DNA from 3 places in the Microbacterium sp. NPDC057407 genome. Region 1 is predicted to be linked to each of the others. Evidence: predicted binding sites of a transcription regulator. Region 1 holds the regulator's gene; each other region holds the start of a gene.

Evidence for each region. Region 1 encodes LexA, which represses DNA repair genes until DNA is damaged. Its sites were predicted from a motif close to TCGAACANNTGTTCGA; they were not measured.
Region 2: the regulator LexA is predicted to act here: its motif matches at 5,377-5,392, upstream of ACFUTX_RS09520 (intein-containing Rv2578c family radical SAM protein).
Region 3: the regulator LexA is predicted to act here: its motif matches at 6,319-6,334, upstream of ACFUTX_RS01820 (DUF222 domain-containing protein).

What each region holds. Positions count from the first base shown of each region.
Region 1 is NZ_JBHVCA010000006.1:26,500-34,221, forward strand. Features, by position in the region: gene hisH (imidazole glycerol phosphate synthase subunit HisH) at 1-517, opposite strand, end outside; gene hisB (imidazoleglycerol-phosphate dehydratase HisB) at 514-1,122, opposite strand; gene ACFUTX_RS14485 (histidinol-phosphate transaminase) at 1,119-2,204, opposite strand; gene ACFUTX_RS14490 (LysM peptidoglycan-binding domain-containing protein) at 2,228-2,614, opposite strand; gene lexA (transcriptional repressor LexA) at 2,886-3,566, shown strand; gene ACFUTX_RS14500 (hypothetical protein) at 3,633-5,171, shown strand; gene metE (5-methyltetrahydropteroyltriglutamate--homocysteine S-methyltransferase) at 5,168-7,504, opposite strand; gene ACFUTX_RS14510 (methylenetetrahydrofolate reductase) at 7,501-7,722, opposite strand, start outside.
Region 2 is NZ_JBHVCA010000003.1:162,888-170,609, forward strand. Features, by position in the region: gene ACFUTX_RS09495 (ABC transporter ATP-binding protein) at 1-1,282, shown strand, start outside; gene ACFUTX_RS09500 (energy-coupling factor transporter transmembrane component T) at 1,279-2,121, shown strand; gene ACFUTX_RS09505 (MmcQ/YjbR family DNA-binding protein) at 2,285-2,668, shown strand; gene ACFUTX_RS09510 (acyl-CoA dehydrogenase family protein) at 2,752-3,915, opposite strand; gene ACFUTX_RS09515 (M15 family metallopeptidase) at 4,121-5,281, opposite strand; gene ACFUTX_RS09520 (intein-containing Rv2578c family radical SAM protein) at 5,401-7,554, shown strand; gene ACFUTX_RS09525 (alpha/beta hydrolase) at 7,577-7,722, opposite strand, start outside.
Region 3 is NZ_JBHVCA010000001.1:365,246-372,967, forward strand. Features, by position in the region: gene ACFUTX_RS01790 (M28 family metallopeptidase) at 1-1,154, shown strand, start outside; gene coaA (type I pantothenate kinase) at 1,226-2,179, shown strand; gene glmS (glutamine--fructose-6-phosphate transaminase (isomerizing)) at 2,261-4,111, shown strand; gene ACFUTX_RS01805 (holo-ACP synthase) at 4,125-4,511, shown strand; gene alr (alanine racemase) at 4,508-5,632, shown strand; gene tsaE (tRNA (adenosine(37)-N6)-threonylcarbamoyltransferase complex ATPase subunit type 1 TsaE) at 5,737-6,186, shown strand; gene ACFUTX_RS01820 (DUF222 domain-containing protein) at 6,345-7,622, shown strand; gene tsaB (tRNA (adenosine(37)-N6)-threonylcarbamoyltransferase complex dimerization subunit type 1 TsaB) at 7,691-7,722, shown strand, end outside.

The DNA of each region.
Region 1 (7,722 bases):
ACGTGCACCACGTCAGCGCGGGCGGCGGGAACGGCGGCTGGACGTCGAGTGTCCACTTCTGCACACCGAAGGAGTGGACGAAGTAGAAGCGCTCGTCCTCGAGTCCGCGGAAGAGCCGCGACCCCTGCCCCGCCTCGACCGTGTTCCAGCCCATGTGCGGCAGGACGGGCGCGTCGAGCTCGGTCACCACGCCGGGCCACTCGCCCATGCCCTCCGTGTCGACGCCGCGTTCCACCCCTCGCTCGAAGAGCACCTGCATGCCGACGCAGATGCCGAGCACGGGTCGGCCGCCCGCCAGGCGCCGATCGATCAGCTCGTCGCCGCGACTGGCGCGAAGCGCGTCCATCACCGCGCGGAAGGCGCCGACGCCCGGCACGACCAGACCGTCCGCATCGCGGACGAGGGCGCGGTCCGACGTGAGGCGCGCGTCGGCGCCGGCCGCCGCAAGCGCCTTCACGGCGGAGTGGACGTTGCCGGATCCGTAGTCGAGGACCGCGACGACGGGCTGGGAGCTCACAGAGCGCCTTTCGTGCTCGGGATCCCCTCGACGAGCGGGTCGAGGGCCTTCGCCTGACGGAACGCCCGGGCGAACGCCTTGTATTCCGCTTCGGCGATGTGGTGCGGATCGCGCCCCGACAGGACCGTGACGTGAACGGTCAGCGCGGCGTTGAAGGAGATGGCCTCGAACGTGTGCCGCACGAGCGAACCGGTGAAGTGACCGCCGATCAGGTGGTGCTCGAAGCCGGCCGGCTCGCCGGTGTGGACGAGGTAGGGGCGGCCGCTGATGTCGACGACGGCCTGCGCGAGCGCCTCGTCGAGCGGGACGAGCGCATCGCCGTATCGCGAGATGCCGGATTTGTCGCCGAGCGCCTCGCGGATCGCCTGCCCGAGCACGATCGAGATGTCTTCGACCGTGTGGTGGGCGTCGATGTCGGTGTCACCGGAGGCACGCACGGTGAGGTCGGTGAGGGAATGCTTGGCGAACGCGGTGAGCAGGTGATCGAAGAAGGGAACCGTCGTGTCGATCCGGCTGCGACCGGTGCCGTCCAGATCGAGTTCGAGCTCGACCGTGGACTCGCTGGTGGAGCGTCGAACGGAGGCGGTACGCGGGGCGGCGCTCATGCGTCCGAGTCTACCGAGGCGAGTGCGTCGAGGAACGCCGTCGTCTCGTCCTCGGTGCCGGCGGTGACCCGCAGGTGGTGCGGGATTCCGACATCCCGGATCAGCACGCCGCGGTCGTACAGGCGCTGCCAGGTGGCAGCCGGATCGGAGACGCCCCCGAAGAGCACGAAGTTCGTCCACGACGCGTGGGGCACGTAGCCCAGCGCCTCCACGGTCGCGGTGATGCGGTCGCGCTGCGCGACGATCTCGTCCACCATGCCGAGCATCGTCGGGGCGTGACGAAGAGCGGCGGATGCTGCGGCCTGCGTCAGGGCGCTCAGGTGGTAGGGCAGTCGCACGAGGCGCAGCGCATCGACGAAGGCCGGGTCGGCGGCGAGGTATCCGACGCGGGCCCCGGCGAACGCGAAGGCCTTGCTCATCGTTCTGGACACCACGAGCCGCTCCCTGCCGGGGAGCAGCGTGAGTGCGGAGCGCTCGTCGCGCGGCGCGAACTCGAAGTAGGCCTCATCCACGACGACCACTCCCGGCGCGGCGTCGTACACCGCCTCGATCACGTCGAGGCCGAGCGGCGTGCCGGTCGGATTGTTGGGCGAGCAGAGGAAGACGACGTCGGGCGCGGCGTCGGCGACCTGCGCGGCGGCGTCGCCGGCGTCGACCGTGTAGTCGGCCGAACGGGGCGCGGTCACCCATTCCGCCCCCGTCGCTCGCGTCAGCAGCGGGTACATCGAGTAGGTGGGTGCGAAGCTGAAGGCCGTGCGACCGGGCCCGGCGAAGGCCTGCAGGACGTGCTGGAGCACCTCGTTCGAACCGTTCGCCGCCCAGATCTGATCGCGGTGGAGTCCATGGCCCAGATAGTCGGCGAACCCTTCGCGCAGGGCCGTGAACTCGCGGTCGGGGTAGCGGTTGACGTCGCGCAGAGCCTGGGCGACCGAATCCATGATGTCGTCGGCGACGTCTTGGGGAACGGGGTGGGTGTTCTCGTTGACGTTGAGCGCGACCGGAAGCGGGGCCTGCGGTGCGCCGTAGGGCGTCATTCCGCGGAGGTCGTCGCGCAGAGGGAGATCTTCGAGGCGGGGACTCACCCCTCCGATCCTACGGCGCGCACTCAACGGCCCGGTGCGTACTCCGCGGGGATGGCGAGGCTCTGACCGGCCTGGAGCGTCACGCCGTCGAGCGCGTTCAGGCGGACGATGGCGTCGACCACGTCGCGCGGATCGGCGTCGGGAGCCACGTCCTGCGCGATCGACCACAGGGAGTCTCCTGACGAGACCGTCACGGTGGCGAAGGAGCCGGGGTCGGTGCCGGCGTCGCGCGAAGCCAGCGCCGCCCCACCCGAGACCATGGCGACCGAGATCGCCACGACAGCCGGCAGCGCGGCGAGGGCGGCCAGCACACGACGCCCGCGGAGGGTGAGGCGCAGGCGGGTCGACCGTGCCGGCAGGCCGAAAGACGTCGTGCCGAGCCCGGGGGACGTGATGCCGATGGCGGTCATGGTCTTCTCCTCCTGTGGGGGAGAGATTCGCACCCTTCGCGCGGCCGGGAGCGGAGGGTGCGAATCTCTGTACCGAAGTTATCTTCGATGTTCTACGATGTCAACAGTCCGTTTCGGCGGCGCACCCTCGAACGCGACACGCGGTCGTGTTGCTGTGTTCGAGGGCCGAAGCCGGATACGGTTTCGATACGAGTAGCCCACCACGGGCCTCCGACATTCGAAGACCGCTGCACCCCGAGGACGCCTCCCGGGACGAGACAGGAGCCGGAAGATGAGCGATGCCACCGGGCGTGAACGGCCGCAGACGCGGCGCCGCAAGAGCCTGAGCGACAAGCAGCTGGCGATCCTCGAGGTGATCCAGCGCTCGATCGCGCGGCACGGGTATCCCCCGAGCATGCGCGAGATCGGCGATGCGGTCGGTCTGAAGTCGCTGTCGAGCGTGACGCACCAGCTCAATCAGCTCGAGCTGAGCGGCTACCTCCGCCGCGACGCCGGCAAGACCCGGGCCATGGAAGTGCTCATCGACCTCCCGGGCGCCGCCACCGAGAGCCCGGCGGACTCGCTCCCCTCATTGGGCGACGCAGCGCTGGTGCCGCTCGTGGGGCGCATCGCCGCCGGCGTGCCCATCACAGCCGAGCAGCAGGTGGAGGAGATCTTCCCCCTTCCCCGTCAGCTGGTGGGCAAGGGCGAGCTGTTCATGCTCAAGGTGTCGGGCGAGTCGATGATCGACGCCGCCATCTGCGACGGCGACTGGGTGGTGGTGCGTTCGCAGGCGACGGCCGACAACGGCGAGATCGTCGCGGCGATGCTCGACGGCGAGGCGACCGTGAAGACCTTCCGGCAGCGCGACGGCCACACGTGGCTGCTCCCCCGCAACTCGGCCTTCGAGCCGATCCTCGGCGACGAGGCGGTCGTCCTCGGCAAGGTCGTCGCGGTGCTGCGCGCGGTCTGACCCGCCGGGTCACCCGCGCCGGGTGATCCTTCTCGCAACGGGCTCGCGTTCGGCCAGAATGACGCCATGAGCGACATCGACATCGATGCGGCCGACGCCCCGGCTCTCGCCGCGCGCATCCGCGAACTCGAATCCGAGAACGCCCGGCTCGCCTCGGCGGTGACGACGAGTCCCGCGCCGCGGTCGAGCGGCCGATGGCGGGCCGTCGTGTCGGCGATCTGCATCGTCGTCGCGGCCATCCTCGTCCCCGTCTCGATCGTGACCGCGTGGGCGCGGGTGCAGCTCGTCGAGGAGGAGGCCTTCGTCGCGACGCTCGCTCCGCTCGCCGACGATCCGGCGGTGCAGGCGCTCGTTGTCGACGAGACCATGGACGCCATCACGGCGCAGGTCGATTTCGACCAGCTCACCTCCGACGTGTTCACCGGCATCGCCGACCTCGGCGTCCCGCCGCGCGTGGCTCAGCTGCTCGACATGCTCCAGGCGCCCGCCGCCGACGGACTGGAGAACCTCGTCGACGGGGCCGTGACCCGGGTGGTGGAATCGGATGCCTTCTCCGACGTGTGGGCGACCGCGACCCGGGCGGCGCACCGGGCGCTCACCACCGCGGCCACGTCGGACGGCGGCGGCCTGGTCGTGAAGACCGACGACGGGGTCGGCATCCAACTCGGCGCGATCGTCGACGTCGTGAAGCAGCGGCTTCTCGACCGCGGGGTGAGCGCCGCGCAGCTGATACCGGCCGTCGACCGGGTGGTGATCATCGGAAAGGGCGACAACCTCGCGGCGATCCGCACCGGATACGCCCTGGCGACGACTCTGGGATGGTGGCTGCCGGTCATCACCCTCGCCCTGTTCGGCGCGGGGATCGCGATCGCCCGGCGCCGCAGCGTCGCGGTGCTCGGCACCGGGCTCGGTCTGGCGATCGGGGCCGGAGGTCTCGCCGTCGCACTCGCGATCGGCGACACGACGATGGGCATCGTCGCCGGCGACCTCGACCTGTCTGCGTCGGCCCTCGACGTCATCTACGACCAGCTCGTCGGGGCGATGACCCAGACCGCCATCGTGCTGTGCGTGCTCGGCGTCTTCGTCGCCGTCCTCGGCTGGGCGATGGGCCGCTCGGCTGGCGCGGAGGGCGCGCGCCGGGCCGTGCGCAGCATGAACTCGTCGGCACGGCGGCAGCTGGCCGGCCGCGGCCTCGATACCCGCGGGTTCGGCGCCTGGCTCGCCCGCTATCGCGTGCTCGTCCGCTCGGTGATCGCGGTACTCGCGGTTCTCTGGCTCTTCGCGTTGCGGCCGCTGTCGTTCGGGGACGTCGTCCTGGTCCTGGTGGTGGCCTTCGGCGTCGCCTGGATCCTCGAGCTCGTCCAGCGCCGCGACGAGGAGCAGCCGCTGCTCGCCGCACCGGCGGGGGATGCGGGCGCCGGGCACGGGCCGGCAGATGCCGACATTCACACCGGCCCTCCCACTGCCGAGGCGGTGCCCGCGGAGGACGCCGCCACCGACGCCGTCACCGTCGTCATCCCGGCCAGGGGCGAGACGACGGATGCCGCGGAGGCACCGGCCCCCGCGGCATCCGCGTCGACGAAGAAGAAGCCGCCGCGACGCTAGACGGCCGCGCCCACCTTCTCGCGGATGTCGCGGGTGGCGGTGATGATGTTGCGCAGCGACTCGACCGTCTCGTCGTAGCCCCGGGTCTTGAGGCCGCAGTCGGGGTTCACCCACACCTGACGCAGCGGCAGCTCGGTCGCGGCGCGATCGAGCAGGTCCGCCACTTCGCCCACCGACGGCACGCGCGGCGAGTGGATGTCGTACACCCCGGGGCCGACGCCATGGGTGAAGCCCGACGCGGCGATGTCGCCGATCACTTCGCCGCGGCTGCGGGCCGCCTCGATCGAGGTGACGTCGGCGTCGAGCGCGGCGATCGCATCGATCACCACGTCGAACTCGGAGTAGCAGAGGTGCGTGTGGACCTGGGTCGCTTCGGCCGCGCCGGCGGTGGCGAGACGGAACGCGCCGACCGACCACTCGAGGTACGCGGGCTGATCGGCCTTCTTCAGGGGCAGCAGCTCGCGCAGGGCCGGCTCGTCCACCTGGATCACGCCGATGCCGGCCGCCTCGAGATCGGCGATCTCGTCGCGCAGCGCGAGCGCGACCTGGTTGGCCGTCTCGGCGAGCGGCTGGTCGTCGCGCACGAACGACCACGCGAGGATCGTGACGGGACCGGTGAGCATCCCCTTCATGGGCTTGTCCGTGAGCGACTGCGCGAAGGTCGACCAGGCGACGGTGATCGGAGCCGGACGGGACACGTCCCCCCACAGGATCGACGGGCGTGTTGCACGCGAGCCGTAGGACTGCACCCACCCGTGCTCGGTGACGTCGAAGCCGCCGAGGTTCTCTGCGAAGTACTGCACCATGTCGTTGCGCTCGGCTTCGCCGTGCACGAGGACGTCGAGCCCGAGGTCCTCCTGCAGTGCCACGACTCGCGCGATCTCGTCGCGGAGGAACTGCTCGTACTCCTCGGTGCTGATCTCGCCCTTCGCGTGCCGGGCACGGGCGCGACGGATGTCTCCGGTCTGCGGGAACGAGCCGATCGTGGTCGTCGGCAGCACGGGAAGGCCGAGCGCCGCCTCCTGCGCCGCGACCCGGGCATCGTAATCGCCGCGGTCGAAGTCGTCGGGCGTGAGCGCCTCCGCGCGCTCGCGCACCGCGCCGTCGCGCACGCCGGGCGCGCTGCGCCTGTCGGCGAGGGCAGCGGATGCCGCGGCCAGCTCGTCCGCGATGGCGTCGGCGCCGTCGGCGAGCCCTCGCGCGAGAGTCACGACCTGGCGCGTCTTCTGATCGGCGAAGGCGAGCCACGACGCCAGGCGCGGGTCGAGGCGCGTCTCGTCGTCGACGTCGTGGGGAACGTGCTGCAGCGACGTCGACGTGCCGGCCGACACCCGGTCGGCGCCCAGCGCTTCGAGCGCCTCCAGCTTCGCCCACGCGCCGGCGAGGTCGCCGCGCCAGATGTTCCGCCCGTCGATCACGCCGCCCACGAGCGTCTTGCCGCCGAGATCGACGGCAGCGTCGGGCGTCGCGCCGCGCGTCAGGTCGATGGCGACGGCCTCGACGGGAGCAGCGGCCAGCGCGGTCCAGGCGGCGTCGGTCAGCTGGGCGTACCCGGCCGCCACGAGGATCGCCGGACGATCGGCCGCGGTGCCGAGCGCCGCGTAGGCTCGCGCGGCAGCGGCGGCGAGCGTCGCGGCGTCGACCGGCAGACTCTCGCTCACGAGAGCGGGCTCGTCCAGCTGGACCCAATCGGCCCCGGCTGAGCGGAGGCTCGCGAGAAGCTCCGCGTAGACGGGCACCAGGTCGTCGAGGCGGGTCAGCGGATCGAAGCCCGCGGGCGCGGCATCCGTCGCCTTCGCGAGCGCGAGCAGCGTGACCGGGCCCACGATCACAGGCCGCACGGTGAAGCCGTCGGCCCTCGCCTCGGCCACCTGGCGGGCGAACCGGTCGCTCGACAGGGCGAAGCGCGTCTCGGGGCCGATCTCGGGAACGAGATAGTGGTAGTTGGTGTCGAACCACTTGGTCATCTCGAGGGGAGCCTTCTCGCCGGCGCCCCGCGCGGCCGTGAAGTACGCGCCGAGGCCGATCTCGCCGTCGTCGCCGCGCAGGTCGGCGAACCGCTCCGGAAGGGCTCCGACGGCCACCGCCGCATCGAGGACCTGGTCGTAGTACGAGAACGACTCGGGAATCGAGGAGTCGTCGCGCCCGAGCCCGAGCGCTGCGAGACGCTCTCGCGTCTGGCGGCGGAGCTCTGCCGCGGTCGTCTCGAGCTGCTGCTCGTCGGCGGTCCCTGCCCAGTGGGCCTCGACGGCGCGCTTGAGCTCGCGACGGCGTCCGATGCGGGGGTAGCCCAGGATCGTTCCGCGGGGGAAGGCGGGTGTGGTGTCGGTCATCGTGCGGCTTCCTTTTCGAGGGGAGGGGTGAGGATGCCGGCGTCGCGGAGGACCGCGATCACCGTCTCGTGGCTGTTGAACGCATAGAGGTGGACGCCTGGCGCGCCGCCGGCGACGACGTCACGGGCGAGGCCGGCCGCATAGCCGAGGCCGACGGCACGCTGGCCTTCGGGCGTCGGCTCGATCTCGAGCGCGATGGCGAGCTCGGCCGGCAGCTC
Region 2 (7,722 bases), on a different contig from region 1:
GGACGAGCCGACCGCGAACCTCGACCCGCGCGGAATCGAGGAGGTCTATGCGGCGCTCGGCGAGCTGGTCGCGGCCGGCGACCGGGCCGTGCTGCTGGTCGAGCACAACCTCGATGCGGCGGTCGACCTCGTCGATCGCGTCGTGGTCCTCGACCAGAGCGGAAGGTTGGCCGCAGACGGCACCGTCGACGAGGTGCTCCGCGGACGGGCCGACGAGCTGCACGCCATGGGGGTGTGGCTGCCCGTGTCGGCGATCGCCGCGCTGCGGCTGCGGAGGGCGGGTTACCCGCTCGACCCGTTGCCGCTGACTCCGGCCGAGCTGCGGGCCGCGCTCGAGGCGGCACCGGCGTCGGGCGCCATGCCGGGCGCCGTGCCGGGGGCGGGCGAGTCGACCGGACGGCCACCGGCGACCCCGGGCGCCGACCTCTCGGCGGGCGGGCGCGAGCGCACCCGCCGGGCGGAAGCATCCGTCCCCGTGGTCACCGTGCGCGGACTCACCCTCCACCGCGGGCGCACCGAGGTGCTGCACGGGATCGACCTCGACATCGGCCGTGGGGAGTTCGTGGCGATCGTCGGCCCCAACGGCGCGGGCAAGACGAGCCTCATCCAGGCGATCGCGGGCGTCGTGCCTCCTCCGCGCGGATCGGTGCGCATCGACGGGATCGACGTCGGCCGGGCGGACGCGCGATCGCTGTCGAGCCGCGTCGGCTTCGTGTTCCAGAACCCGGAGCACCAGTTCATCGCGCACACGGTGTTCGACGAGATCGCGCACGGGCTGCGGCTGCGCCGCCTGCCGCCGGACGAGGTGCGCGATCGCACCGTGGCCCTCCTGCGCCGGTTCGGGCTCGACGACCGCGCGGACGCTCACCCGTTCCTGCTGTCGGGCGGTCAGAAGCGGCGGCTCTCGGTCGGGACCGCGCTCGTCGCGGGCGCCCCGGTCCTCGTCCTCGACGAGCCCACGTTCGGTCAGGACCGCGCCCGCGCCGACGAGCTGCTCGGCCTGCTCGGCGAGCTGAACGCCGAGGGCACGACCGTCATCGTGGTGACGCACGACATGCAGCTGGTGACGGACCACGCGCACCGCACGGTGGTGCTCGCCGACGGCCGGGTCATCGGGAACGGGCCGACCGCGGACGTCTTCGCCGACGCCGACCTGATCGAGCGAGCGGGGCTGCGCCTGCCGCCGCTGCGTCGCGCTCTGCACGGCCTGGAGCGGCATCCGAGCCTCGCCGGAATCGCGCGTATCGGCGACCTTCCGGACGCGCCGGAGGCGGCGACGTGACCGGGCCGCTCACCGTGGCAAAGGGCTTCGGCGGGGTCGCGGACCCGTACGCGGACCGGGTCGCGGCGTCGCCCGTCCGCTTCCTGTACGGGCTCAACCCGCTGGCGAAGCTCGCCGCCCCGCTCCCGGTGATCGTGCTGCTCGTCTTCGTGCGGGATGCCGCGACCCCGCTCGCGTTCCTGGCGCTGAGCTACGCGATCCTGCTGATCGGGGTGAGATTCACGCCGCGGCTGGCGGCCGTGCTGGTCGCCCTGCCCGCCGCGGCCGCGATCATCGGCCTCGGCTTCGCCGTCTGGACCGACCCGGCCCGCGTCGATCAGACGGCGCCGGTGCTCCAGGTCGGGTCGTGGACCCTGTACTCGGGCGCCCTCGAACTGGGCTGGGCCACGGGTCTCCGCCTGGCCGCGATCATCGGGCTCACCCTCATCGCGGGGCTCTCGACGACCGGACCCGACCTCGTGCGCGCGACGGTTCAGCAGCTGCGCCTGCCGTACCGGATCGGGTACACGGCCTTGGCGGCCTTCCGGTTCGTGCCGCGCTTCGCGCACGAACTCGACGTCATCCGCCAGGCGCACCGCGTGCGGGGAGCGCACGGCGGACGCGGTCCGTTCGCCGCCGTCGCCCGCTGGTTCGGCTACATCGTGCCGCTGATGGCCGGCGCCATCCGCCACGCCGAGCGGGTCGCCCTCGCGATGGACGCGCGGGCGTTCGGCGCGTACCCGGACCGCACCGAGCGCCACCTGGTGCCGTTCCGGGCGCGCGACGTCGTCTTCATCGGGCTGTTCCTCGCGGCCTCTGGCGTCATCCTGTGGGTCTTCTTCCCGTGGGGTCTGGGCTGACGCTTCTCCGCGCCGTGCACAACGTCGGCGATCGGGTCGGCGGAGCGGCCGAGGCGGTGCCTCGCGCCGCGGCTCGCCACGGACGTCCGACTTTGTGCACACCGGTGCCTGATGACTGCCGAGAGCGCCGGCCGATGTCGGGGGTTCGGCCTAGGCTCCGAGGGTGCCCACCCTCGACGACGTGCGCCGTGCCGCGGCATCCCTCCCCGGCAGCGAGGAACGGGCGACGACCGGCGGCGCGGCGTGGTTCGTGCGCGGCAAGCTCTACGCGTGGGAGTGCCACCCCTGGCCGAGCATCCCCGAAGACATGCGCGAGGTCATCGCGAACGAACTCGTCGTCGCCACGAAGGTCGCCGATCCGATCGACGCGGTGGCGCTGGTCGAGATGCGGCCCGACGTGTTCCTGCGCACCACGACCCGGTGGAGCGAGCCCAAGATCGCGTTCCGCATGGCCGGGATCGACCCCGACCACCTCGTCGAGCTGGTGACCGAGGCCTGGCGCACGCAGGCCCCGCGCTACCTGCGTCGCGAGTTCGACGCCGGCTGATCCCACCGACCCGGCACGACGACGGATGCCGCGGCCCGGCGCCTGCGAAGAGGGCGGGGCCGCGGCATCCGTTCCGGCGATCGCTACCGCTTGCCGACGATCTGTCGCGCCACCAGGTCGCGCATGATCTCGTTCGTGCCGCCGTAGATGCGGTGCACGCGGGCGTCGAGGAAGGCGCGGGCGATGGGGTACTCGGTGATGTAGCCGTAGCCGCCGTGCAGCTGCACGCCGATGTCGAGCAGCTCCCACTCGCGGTCGGTCGACCAGTACTTGACCTTCGCCGCCTCTTCGGGGGTGAGCTTCTGGTCCTTGTAGAGCATCATCGCCCGGTCGTTGTAGGCCCACAGCACGTCGACGGTCGTCGCCATGTCGGCGAGCTTGAAGCGCGTGTTCTGGAAGTCGGCGATCGGCTGGCCGAAGGCCTCGCGGCTGAGGACGTAGTCGCGCGTCCACTCGAACGCCGCCTCGCCGGCTGCCGCCGCGGCGACGGCGATCGACAGGCGCTCGAGCGGCAGGTTCATCATCAGCTGGATGAAGCCGAGACCCTCCTTGCCGCCGATGAGGTTCGCCTCGGGCACGAAGACGTCGCTGAACGACAGCTCGGCGGTGTCCCACCCGTGGAAGCCCATCTTCTCGAGCTTCTTGCTGTGGTCGAAGCCCGCCATGCCGTCTTCGAGGATCAGCAGGCTGAAGGCGTCCGGGCGGTTGCCCTCGCCGGTCTTGACGAACGTGACGACCATGTCGGCGGTCTTGCCCGACGAGATGAACGTCTTGGCGCCGTTGACGATGTAGCCGCCGTCGACCTTCTTCGCGGTCGTCTTGATGCCGCGCAGGTCGCTGCCGGTTCCGGGCTCGGTCATCGCCAGAGCACCGAGGATCTCGCCCGTGGCCATGCCCGGGAGCCACTTCTCCTTCTGCTCCTGCGTGCCCATGTGCACGATGTACGGCACCGCCAGGTCGTCCTGGATGCCGAGGGCCCCCGCGAGCGAGCCGAGGCCGGCGCCGATGGTCTCTTCGAGCACGATCGCGCGGAAGCGGTAGTCCTGCAGCATCCCGGCCCCGCCGAACTCCTCCGGCACGGAGAGCCCGATGATGCCCGCCTCGCCCGCCGCGAGCATGGTCGCGCGGTCGACCTCGCCCGCCGCGTCCCACTGCTTGCGCTTCTCTTCGGTCGCGTAGCGCTTGATGAACTCCTTGACGACGTCGCGGAACGCCTCGTGGTCCTCGTCGTAGATGTCGCGCTCCATGCGCGCCTCCTTCTCGTCTTCGAGCGATGCGCCACGGCGGTCGGATGCGACCCGGCCGGGCGTGCCCGAGCTGAATCCTCAGGTCTCCCTCGAATCCTAGGACGGCCGGCGGCGCCGACCGCGCCGATGTGAGATCGGATCCGAAGAATCCTGGAACCGAGTGTCGGACTTTGTGGGATGCCTCCACCCGGCGTCAGGCGTCGGCTCAGCCGTAATCGGGGGCGGCCGGGAGGCCGAAGAACTCCTCGAGCGAGGTCCAGCCGCCCTCGTGGTAGGCGCGGGCGAGGTCGGGCCCGATGTAGCGAAGGTGCCAGGGTTCGCCGAGGTAGCCGGTCACGTCGGTGCCGCCGTCGACGTACCGCACGATCCACCCGTACTCCCACGAGTGGCCCGCCACCCACGCGCCCTGCGCCGTGGCGGCGAGGTCGTCGAGCGTGCCGCACGCGCCGGCGCACGCGACCACGTCGCCGGCGAGGCCGGACTGGTGCTCGCTGAAGCCGGGACGGGCGCTGACCTGGTCGGCCCCCTCGACGCCGCGGGCCGCGACCTGCCGACCGTACGACCCCTGCTGCGTCTCGTAGGACCGGAAGCCGCTCTCGAGGGCGATCTCGCCGACGCCCGCATCCCGCGCGGCCGTCACCATCGAGGTCAGGGCGGCGGCGGCATCCGATCGAAGCGACCCTCCCTCGACGCTGCGCACCCCGTCGGGCAGCATGAGCGCTGCAGGGCGGTAGTCGACCGGGGCGTACGGGCGCCGCTTGTTCACGACGACCCAGATGCGCGAGGGGTCGGCCAGGTCGACGCAGGATGCTGCGCCGGTCGCCACGGCGGCGCGGAACGCCTCCCCGCCGCCCGCCGCCGCGATCGCCGCGGAGTCGTCTCCGGCCTCGAGCGCGGCCCGCACGGAGGACTCGCCGCAGATGTCGGTCGAGGTGGTCGCCTGCTCGAAGGTCGGCACCGGCAGGGCGTCGATGTGAGGGGGAACCGCGAACAGCTTCGCGGAGCCCGCCTCGGGTCCGGAGGCCGATCCCGCGGTCAGCGAGGTGAGCGCCGGGATGCCGGCGAAGAGCAGCCCCGCCGCGACGAAAACGGTGACGGCTGCTCGCCCTCGCCGAGTGGGGCGGACGTGACGGGCCGGTGCCGAGCCCGCGCTCGCCGACGAGGACCGGGCGCCGTGCGCCTGGGCGGGGCGGGTGCGATGCGCCCCCGACCGGCTCGGATCGCCGGCGAGCGTGCGATCGTGCGACTCCGTCCCGACCCGGGCGCGCCTGTCTGCTCCCGCGCGAGCACGCCGAGCAGCCTCTTCGCGCAGCACGCGTGCAGCGCGGCGAGACTCCGGGGGGCGGGGCGGACCGGGGACCGTCACGCCTGCCATTGTGCCCCGTCGGCCGAGGCGGCGCTGGCACCGACCCGTCGCGGCCTGCCGTGTTCGATGCGGGCGCGCGCCGCCTTGACACACTCTCGAACATGTGTTCGCATGGAGTCATGCGTTGGCAAGGTCAAGAGCTCGGGGTGGCGGATGCCTCGGCCCTCCCGGGTCTCGAGCACCTCAACGGCCTCGTCCAATCCGTGACCACGCCCGAGTTCGCCGGGGTGACGTTCCACGAGGTGCTGTGCAAGACGGCCCTGAATCACGTGCCCGGAGCGTCGGCGATGCCCTTCGACTGGACCGTGAACCCCTACCGCGGATGCAGTCATGCGTGCGTGTACTGCCTGCATCCCGACACGGCCATCCTCATGGCGGACGGGCGCACCAAGCCGCTGAAGGAAGTCAGGGTCGGAGACGTCGTGGTCGGCACGCGGCGAGACGGTTCGTATCGCCGCTACACGTCGGCGACGGTGGGTGCCGTGTGGCCGACCCGCAAACGTGCGTATCGAATCCGACTGAGCGACGGCACTGAGGTCATCGCGAGCGGAGACCACCGCTTCCTCACCGAACGCGGGTGGAAGTTCGTCCAGCCTTCCGAGAAAGGGCAACGGCCGTACCTCACCACGAACAACCGATTGATCGGGTTCGGCACGGGCGGGGCGGGGCTCTCATCGGTCGAGACCGACGACTTCCGCGTCGGATACCTGTGCGGCATGGTGCGCGGCGACGGGATGATGCTGCGGCGCGACTATCCGCGAAGCACGGGCGGGACCTACACCGCTCACCGATTCCGCCTCGCACTCGCCGACGATGAGGCTCTCGATCGAGCCCACGCGTATCTGGTGGCCGCGGGGGTGACGCTTCGACGCAGCGCGTTCTCGCCCGCCTCGGCGTCGCGGCGTGCGATGACCGCCATTGCTTCGTCGAAACGGACGGATCACGAACTGATCACCTCCCTGATCGAGTGGCCATCTGAGCCGACCCTCGAGTGGTCTCGAGGGTTCCTCTCGGGAGTCTTCGATGCGGAAGGAAGCTGCAGCAGAGGCATCCTTCGAATCTCCAATAAAGACTCGAACATGCTGGCTGCGATCAGCGGCTGTCTGCGAGCTCACCGGTTCGAGTTCGCGACCGAGTCTCCGCGCGAGAACGGCGTCGTCTCGATTCGCCTTCTCGGCGGTCTGCCGGCTCGTCGACGGTTCTTCGATCTGACTCAGCCTGCGATCACTCGCAAGCTGGACCTGCTCGGAACCGCCGTGAAGGGCGTGGCTCCGCTGCGGGTCGTGGGCATCGACGATCTAGAAGAGTCGATCGACATGATCGACATCACCACCACCACCGGCGACTTCGTGGCGAACGGGGTCATCAGCCACAATTGCTTCGCCCGCGGCACGCACGAATACCTCGAGCTCGACGCGGGTCGGGACTTCGACTCCCAGGTGGTCGTGAAGATCAATGTGGCCGAAGTGCTCGAGAAGGAGCTGCGGCGCGGTTCCTGGACCCAGCAGCCGGTCATGCTCGGCACCAACACCGATCCGTACCAGCGGGCTGAGGGCCGGTACCGGCTGATGCCGGGCATCATCGGCGCGCTGACGACGTCGGGGACGCCGTTCTCGATCCTGACGAAAGGCACACTGCTGCGGCGCGACCTGCCGCTGTTGACCGAGGCGGCGGGTCAGGTAGACATCACCCTGGCCATGTCGATCGCCGTGTTCGACGATGCGCTTCAGAACCTCATCGAACCCGGCACGCCGACCGCGACCGCGCGCCTCGAGACGGTACGCGCCGCCACCGAGGCGGGGTTCCGCGTCACCGTCTTCCTGATGCCGATCGTCCCCCACCTGACCGACTCCATCGCGGCGATCGACGATGCGCTCGCGCGCATCAAGGCGGCTGGCGCGGTCCGGGTGATCTACGGTGCCCTGCACCTTCGCCCGGGCGCGAAGCAGTGGTTCATGCAGTGGCTCGAGCGGGAGCATCCCGAACTCGTGTCGTCGTACCTGGGTCTCTACCCCGGAGCATCCGTCACCGCGCCCAAGGCGTATCGCGCGTGGCTCGCCCAGCGCGTGCGGCCCCTGCTGCGCGCGCATCGGCTCGACGGCCGGGCCGAAGAGGAGAATCCGCGGGGCGGACCGGTGCCGGGGCTCGCGTCACGGGCCGATGCGCGCGCCGCCGGAATCGTGATCACCTCGCGGGGCCGGGCCGCCCGGGCGGCGCCGGCGAACGCGGGGGTGACCCCGTCGTCGGCAGCGGAACCCGCCCGTCTTTTCTGACCGGCGTCGTGCGCCGTCCCGATCAGCCGCGACGGCGCACGGTGCCGCGCTCGTCGCGGGTCACGGCCCGGTCGGGCCGGTCCTCGCTGACGAAGGCGACCACCGCATCGAGCACGGGATCCGCAGTGAGCAGGCGGTTGTGCCCGAACCCACGGGTCACGACGACGC
Region 3 (7,722 bases), on a different contig from region 1:
CGCCGCGCGACCCCGTGACGAGCGGATGCGAGGACGCGGACTTCGCCGGCCTGGACTTCTCCGGCCCCACCGACATCGCGCTCATCCAGCGCGGCACCTGCGAGTTCGGGGTCAAGGCTCGCAATGCGCAGGAGGCGGGCGCCGAGGCCGTCATCATCATGAACCAGGGCAACACTCCCGAGCGGTCCGGCGTCATCACCAACGTGACGCTCATCGGCGAGAACCCGACGGCTCTCGACATCCCGGTCATCACCACGTCGTTCGACGGTGGCGCGGCGCTCGCCGTGCCCGGCGCGACGGCACGCGTGGTCAAGCCCGAGCCCGAGAACCATCCGCAGGAGAACGTGATCGCCGAGCTCCCCGGCCGCAACGACGACAACGTCGTCATGGCGGGCGCCCACCTCGACTCGGTGCCCGAAGGTCCGGGCATCAACGACAACGGCTCCGGATCGGCCGCGCTGATCGAGATCGCGCAGAACCTGTCGAAGCTCAAGCCGCAGAACACCGTGCGTTTCGCCTGGTGGGGCGCGGAGGAGGAGGGCCTGATCGGCTCGACCGAGTACGTGGAGGGTTTGTCTCAGGAGGAGCGGGACCGCATCGCCCTGTACCTCAACTTCGACATGGTCGCCTCGCCGAACTACATCTACATGGTGTACGACGGCGACGAGACCAGCTTCGAGGCGCCCGTCGTGGTGCCGGAGGGCTCGACCGAGATCGAGGACCTGTTCGAGCGGTACTTCACCGGCGCCGGCATCCCCTATGACGATGCCGAGTTCAGCGGTCGCAGCGACTACGAGGCGTTCATCAACGCCGACATCCCGTCGGGCGGCCTCTTCACCGGCGCCGAAGAGGTCAAGACGGCGGAGCAGGCCGAGATCTGGGGTGGCACCGCGGGCGAGGCGTTCGACCCGTGCTACCACCAGGCCTGCGACGACATCGGCAACCTCAGCGAGGAGGCGCTCGGTGTGAACACCGACGCGATCGCCCTCGCCGTGCTGGTGTACTCGTACTCGACCGAACTCGTGAACGGCGTGCCCGGCCGGTCGATCCCCGGCGGGCTCGCGCTGCCCGACCCGGCGGGCGCGGAGGGCACGTTCGCCGGTGGTGGCGGAGGTCTGCACCACGACCACGATCACGCCGCCGCGGCTGACTGAGGTCGTTCCGCCACACCGCGCGGGCCCGTCTCTTCGGAGGCGGGCCCGCGTCAGCGGATACGATGAGCGGGATGTCCGCCGACGACGCCTCCACCATCTCCCCGGCGCTCTCGCTCTACCGCGAGATCGATCGAGCCGACTGGGCACGGCTCGCGGCGGGGATGTCGCAGCCTCTGTCCGAGACCGAGATCATCCAGATCCGGGGTCTAGGCGACCGCCTCGACATGGCGGAGGTCGCGCAGGTGTACCTCCCGCTGTCACGGCTGCTGTCGCTGTATGCGAAGGCGATCAAGAGACTGGGCGCCGAGACGAGCTCGTTCCTCGGCGACGACGAGGCCGCCACGCCGTTCGTCGTCGCGGTGGCGGGGTCGGTCGCCGTCGGCAAGTCCACGATCGCCCGCCTTCTGCGCGAACTGATGAGCCGCTGGCCCGACACCCCGCGGGTCGAGCTCGTGACCACCGACGGCTTCCTCTATCCCAATGCCGAGCTCGAGCGGCGGGGCATCATGAGCCGCAAGGGTTTCCCCGAGTCGTACGACCGCCGGGCGCTGGTGTCGTTCCTCACCGAGGTGAAGAGCGGAGCGCCCGAGGTGAAGGCGCCCTACTACTCGCACATGCGCTACGACATCGTGCCGGACGCCCACACCACCGTGCGCCGCCCCGACGTCGTGATCGTCGAGGGGCTCAACGTGCTGCAGCCACCGCCGACGCCGAACGACGTCGCGGTGAGCGACCTGTTCGACTTCTCCGTCTACGTGGACGCCGACCCGGGAAACATCGCGCAGTGGTACGTCGAGCGGTTCATGGCGCTGCGGACCGGCGCGTTCGCGAACCCGAACTCGTTCTTCAACGTCTTCTCGCACCTCAGCGACGAGGAGGCGGTGCAGACCGCGATGGGCTACTGGAACGACATCAACCTTCCCAATCTGGTCGAGAACGTGCTGCCCACCCGTCATCGGGCCAGCCTGGTGCTGCAGAAGGCCGCGGATCACACCGTCGAGCGGGTTCTGCTTCGAAAACTCTGACCTCCCGCGCCAAGCCCTTCTGACCGGGACTTTTTCTTTCGTTCAGGCTCCTCGCATAACCGCCCGCCTACCATTGGGGGCATGTGTGGAATCGTCGGATACGTGGGCCCGCGGCAGAGCCAGGCCATCCTCCTCGCCGGGCTCGCCCGGCTCGAGTACCGCGGCTATGACTCCGCAGGCATCGCCGTGATCGACGCGGACGGCGACCTCGGGATGCGCAAGCGGGCGGGCAAGCTGGGCATCCTTCGCGACGACCTCGTCGCCGCGCCCCTCGCCGACGGCACCACCGGCATCGGTCACACGCGCTGGGCCACCCACGGCGGTCCCACCGACGAGAACGCCCACCCGCACCTCGCCGACGACGACAAGCTCGCCGTGATCCACAACGGCATCATCGAGAACTTCTTCGAGCTGAAGGAAGAGCTCGTCTCGCAGGGCTACACCTTCCGCTCCCAGACCGACACCGAGGTCGCCGCGGTCCTCCTCGGCCGGGAGTACCGGGCCGAAGGCGACCTCGTCGTCGCGTTCCGCAAGGTCGTCTCGCGCCTCGAGGGCGCGTTCACGCTCCTCGCGATGCACGAGGACCAGCCCGGACTGGTCGTCGGGGCGCGACGCAACTCGCCGCTGGTGATCGGGCTCGGCGAGGGGGAGAACTTCCTCGGGTCCGACGTGGCCGCCTTCGTGGAGCACACGCGCAACGCGCTCGCGATCGGGCAGGACCAGATCGTGGCGATCACGCCCGAGGGCGTCGAGGTCACCGACTTCGACGGCAACGCGGTCGAGGTCGAGCCCTTCGAGGTGACGTGGGATGCCTCGGCCGCCGAGAAGGGCGGCTGGTCCTCCTTCATGATGAAAGAGGTCTCCGAGGAGCCCGAGGCGGTCGCGAACACCCTGCGCGGACGGATCCGCGGCGGCGAGGTCGTGATCCCCGAGCTCGACGGCATGGACGAGCTGTTCGCGGACGTGTCGCGCATCATCGTGATCGCGTGCGGCACGGCGGCGTATGCCGGGCAGGTGGGCAAGTACGCCATCGAACAGTGGACGCGGGTGCCCGTCGACGTCGAGCTCGCCCACGAGTTCCGCTATCGCGACCCGGTCATCGGTCCCGACACGCTCGTGGTCTCGATCAGCCAGTCGGGCGAGACGATGGACACCCTGATGGCGGTGAAGTACGCGCGCGAGCGCGGCGCCCGCACCCTCTCGATCTGCAACACCCAGGGCGCCACGATCCCGCGCGAATCGGATGCGATCGTCTACACCCACGCCGGACCGGAGGTGGCCGTCGCCTCGACGAAGGCGTTCGTGGCGCAGGTGACCGCGCTGTACCTGATGGCGCTGCACATCGGCCGCGTCCGCGGATCGGTGTCGGCCGAGGCCGCCGCGTCGCACGTGCGCGAGCTCGAAGCCGTGCCGGCCAAGATCTCGCAGATCCTCGAGCGCGAGCAGCCGCGCATCGAGCAGTTCGCGCACTGGATGGCCGACACGCGCTCGGTGCTCTTCCTCGGACGACACGTCGGGTACCCTATCGCCCTGGAGGGCGCGCTGAAGCTCAAGGAGCTGGCCTACATCCACGCCGAGGGCTTCGCCGCCGGCGAGCTCAAGCACGGGCCCATCGCGCTGATCGAGCCCGGCCAGCCGGTGTTCGTGATCGTGCCGTCGCCGCGCGGTTCGGCCGACATGCACAAGAAGGTCGTCTCGAGCATCGAGGAGATCCGTGCTCGCGGCGCGCGGGTCATCGCGATCGCCGAAGAGGGCGACGCGGCGGTGCTGCCCATCGCCGACGAGGTGCTGCGCATCCCGCTGGCCGGACCCTTCTTCGAGCCGCTCCTCGCCGTCGTGCCGCTGCACATCTTCGCGATGGGCCTCGCAACCGCGAAGGGACTGGACGTGGACCAGCCGCGCAACCTGGCGAAGTCCGTCACGGTCGAGTAGTCGGGAGACCAGCGTGATCGTCGGGATCGGGGTCGACCTCGTCGACATCGCGCGCTTCGAGCGCACCCTGGAGCGCACCCCGCGGCTGATCGAGCGGCTCTTCTCGCCCGCCGAACGGCTGCTCAAGCCGCGGTCGCTCGCCGCGCGGTACGCCGCGAAGGAAGCGCTCATCAAGGCGCTCGGCGGTTCGGACGGCGTGCACTGGACCGAGATCGAGATCACGCCCGAGGCATCCGGTCGCCCGTGGTTCACCCTGAGCGGCACGACGGCGACCGCCGTCGCCGACCGCGGCATCACGACGCTCCACCTGTCGATGTCGCACGACGCGGGCTTCGCGACGGCCTACGTCGTGGCCGAGGCCGACGCCGGGTCGCGCGAGCCGAAGGGCGCGCGCCGATGAGCCGCGTCGCGCCCGGGGTGCTGCGCGAGGCGACGGTCGACGTCGGCGCGATCGAAGACAATGTGCGTCACCTGCGCCGGCTCACCGAGTCGGAGGTGATCGCGGTGGTCAAGGCCGACGGCTACGGGCACGGCGCCGTGCGCTCCGCCGTCGCCGCGCTCGCCGGCGGTGCGACGCGCCTGGGTGTCGCCGACGTCGCCGAGGCCGTCGCGCTGCGGCGGGCGGGGATCGACGCGCCCATCGTGGCCTGGCTGCACGCACCGGGCGCCTCCTTCGCAGAAGCCGCGTCGCTGGGGATCGAGTTGGGGATCTCGAGCTTCGACCAGCTGCAGCAGGCGGCGGCCGCGGCATCCGGCGACCGCCCTGTGGGCGTTCATCTGAAGCTCGAGACGGGGCTGTCGCGCAACGGGATCGCTCCGGCCGACCAGCGCCTCGTGTTCGCCGAGGCCGCCCGCCTGGAGCGGATCGGCAAAGTGCGGGTGGTGGCGCTGTTCAGCCACCTCTCGAACGCCTCCGACGACGATGATCGCGCCGCGCTCGCCGTCTTCGAGGAAGGCGTCGCGCATGCGGCGTCGCTCGGGCTGGCGCCGCCGCTGCGGCATCTCGCCGCCACGCACGCGGCCATCGCACTCCCCGAGGCGCGTCTGGGCTGCGTGCGCATCGGGATCGGACTCTACGGGCTCTCGCCCTTCGCCGATCGGTCATCGGCCGAGCTGGGGCTGCGTCCCGCCATGACCCTGCGGGCCCCGGTGGCCGCGGTGCGCCGAGTGCCTGCCGGGCAGGGCGTGTCGTACGGATACGACTACCGCGCGCCTCGCGAGACGACGCTCGCCCTCGTGCCCCTCGGCTACGCCGACGGAATCCCGCGGCAGGCGTCCGGGGCAGGTCCGGTGGTGATCGGCGGCCGCAGGTTCCACGTCGCTGGCCGGATCGCCATGGACCAGTTCGTGGTCGACGTCGCAGATGCCGCGGTCGAGGTCGGCGACGAGGTCGTGCTGTTCGGCGACCCGACGCTGGGCGTGCCGGCCGCCGGCGAGTGGGCGGATGCCGCGGGGACCATCAACTACGAGATCGTGACGCGGATCGGACCCCGGGTGCCGCGGCGGCAGGTGTCGGCGTGACCGGGAAGCCCGCAGAGGGTTCCGGCGTTGGCCCCGATGTGAAAGAGACGCTGCAGAGCCTGGACGACCTCGTCGGCACCCGCGAGGTCACGTCGCCCGCCGACATGGAGGCGCTGGGCGCCGAGATCGGACGGATGCTGCGCCCCGGCGACCTCGTGGTGCTCACCGGTCCGCTCGGCGCGGGCAAGACCACTCTCACCCGCGGGATCGCCGCGGGGCTGCAGGTGCGCGGACCCGTGCAGAGCCCCACGTTCGTCATCGCCCGGACGCATCCGTCGCTCGTCGGCGGTACGCCTCTCGTCCACGTCGATGCCTACCGCCTCGGATCCGCGGCCGAGCTCGACGACCTCGACATCGACCTGGACTCGTCGGCGGTGATCGTCGAGTGGGGTCGGGGCATGGTGGACGGGCTCCGAGACAGCTGGTGGGAGATCGAGATCGAGCGCGAGTGGCACGGTCGGGGCGTCGACACGGCGTGCGGCACGTACTCGCGCGCCACCGAGGAGCTCGACGCGGACTCGCCTCGAGCGGTCACGGTCTCGCGGCGGCCGTGAGCGGCTAGCGGTTCAGTGTGGACCGCAGCAGGTCGGTGAGACCTATCGTCAGGTTGGTTCGTGGCCGGGATCGCCGGATGCCTAGTCGAGAACAAAAATGCGCCATGGGTTATCGCCCTGCATCCTCCAGTGTCGAAGCTATGTACTAACATGGTTGCATGCTGACCATTGGAGATGATCCGGTTCCGATACCGGACGCCTTGGACCTCGTGGTCGAGGCGTCCCATGTGCTGGCGATCATCGCTGCGCAGCGTCTCGAACGGGTGCACGCGATGCGGCGTGAGGCGCTGGCCGACATGCCTGACCGCGGGCTGCAAGAGGTGGTGGAACGTGGCATTCGCCTCGAGCTCGCCGCCGCGCTCCGCATCACCGAGCAGGCCTCGGGCGACATGCTTGCGCTGGCCGAGGCGCTCGTCGAGCGGTATCCGTCGGTGCTCGAGTCCCTGAGCCGCGCGCGGGTGACCGAGAAGCACGCGCAGATCCTGGTGCGAGTGCTCGACGAGGTCGATCCGCACCTTCGTGACAGGGTGGTCGACGACGCGTTGCCGCTTGCCGAGGCCCAGCCGGTGGGCACGTTCGCGCGACGGCTGCGCCGGATCGTCGACGACGCGCGAGCCTCGACCCTCACCGAGAGGTTCGAACGGGCCCTCACCTCGCGCCGCGTGGTCGTCGAGCATGTCGACGACGGAATGGCGTGGCTGCACGCGCTCGTTCCCGCGGTCGAGGCTCACGCGATCCACGCGCGCGTCACCGCGATCGCGAAGACCATCGCGGCCAGCCCCCACGAGAACCGCACCCTCGACCAGGTGCGCGCCGACGTTCTCAGCGACCTGCTCATCGACGGCACGACCACCGTGCACCCGGCTGCGGCACGAGGCATTCGCGCCACCGTGGCGGTGACGGTCCCCGTTCTCGCGCTCCTCGCGACCGACGACATCGACCGAGAGGACCAAGGTCTCGCGCCGGCGACCGTCGAAGGCATCGGGCCGATCCCGCTCACCAGGGCACGCGAGCTGTGCGGCGAAGCGGACGGATGGATGCGGGTGCTCACGCATCCGGAAACCGGCATCGTCCTTTCGGTCGGACGCGACCGGTACCGGCCGCCACCGGCGCTGCGCCACCTCGTCCGGTGGCGCGCCGAGCGCTGCATGGCCCCGGGGTGTGCGATCCCCGCCAGCCGGTGCGAGATCGACCACACCGTCGCGTGGGCCGAAGGGGGCGACACCTCTCTCGACAACCTCGCGCCCCTGTGCACGGGCCACCACACGGTGAAGCATCATGGCGGGTGGACGGTCGCTCAGATCCCCGACAGCGGTGGAGCACTCTCATGGACCTCGCCGGCCGGTCGGAGGTATGTCGTGGCGCCCGAACGACCCACGCCCGTCCTCCGCGCCGCTCCGACGCGCCCCCACGACACCGCGGCGGCCCCGTTCTGATGGCGGTGTCGCGCTCGCACGGTCTGCGTGCCGCCGGGATGACACGGGGTGGCGTCTACCCTGGAAGGGTGATCCTCGGCATCGACACCTCGCTCGGATC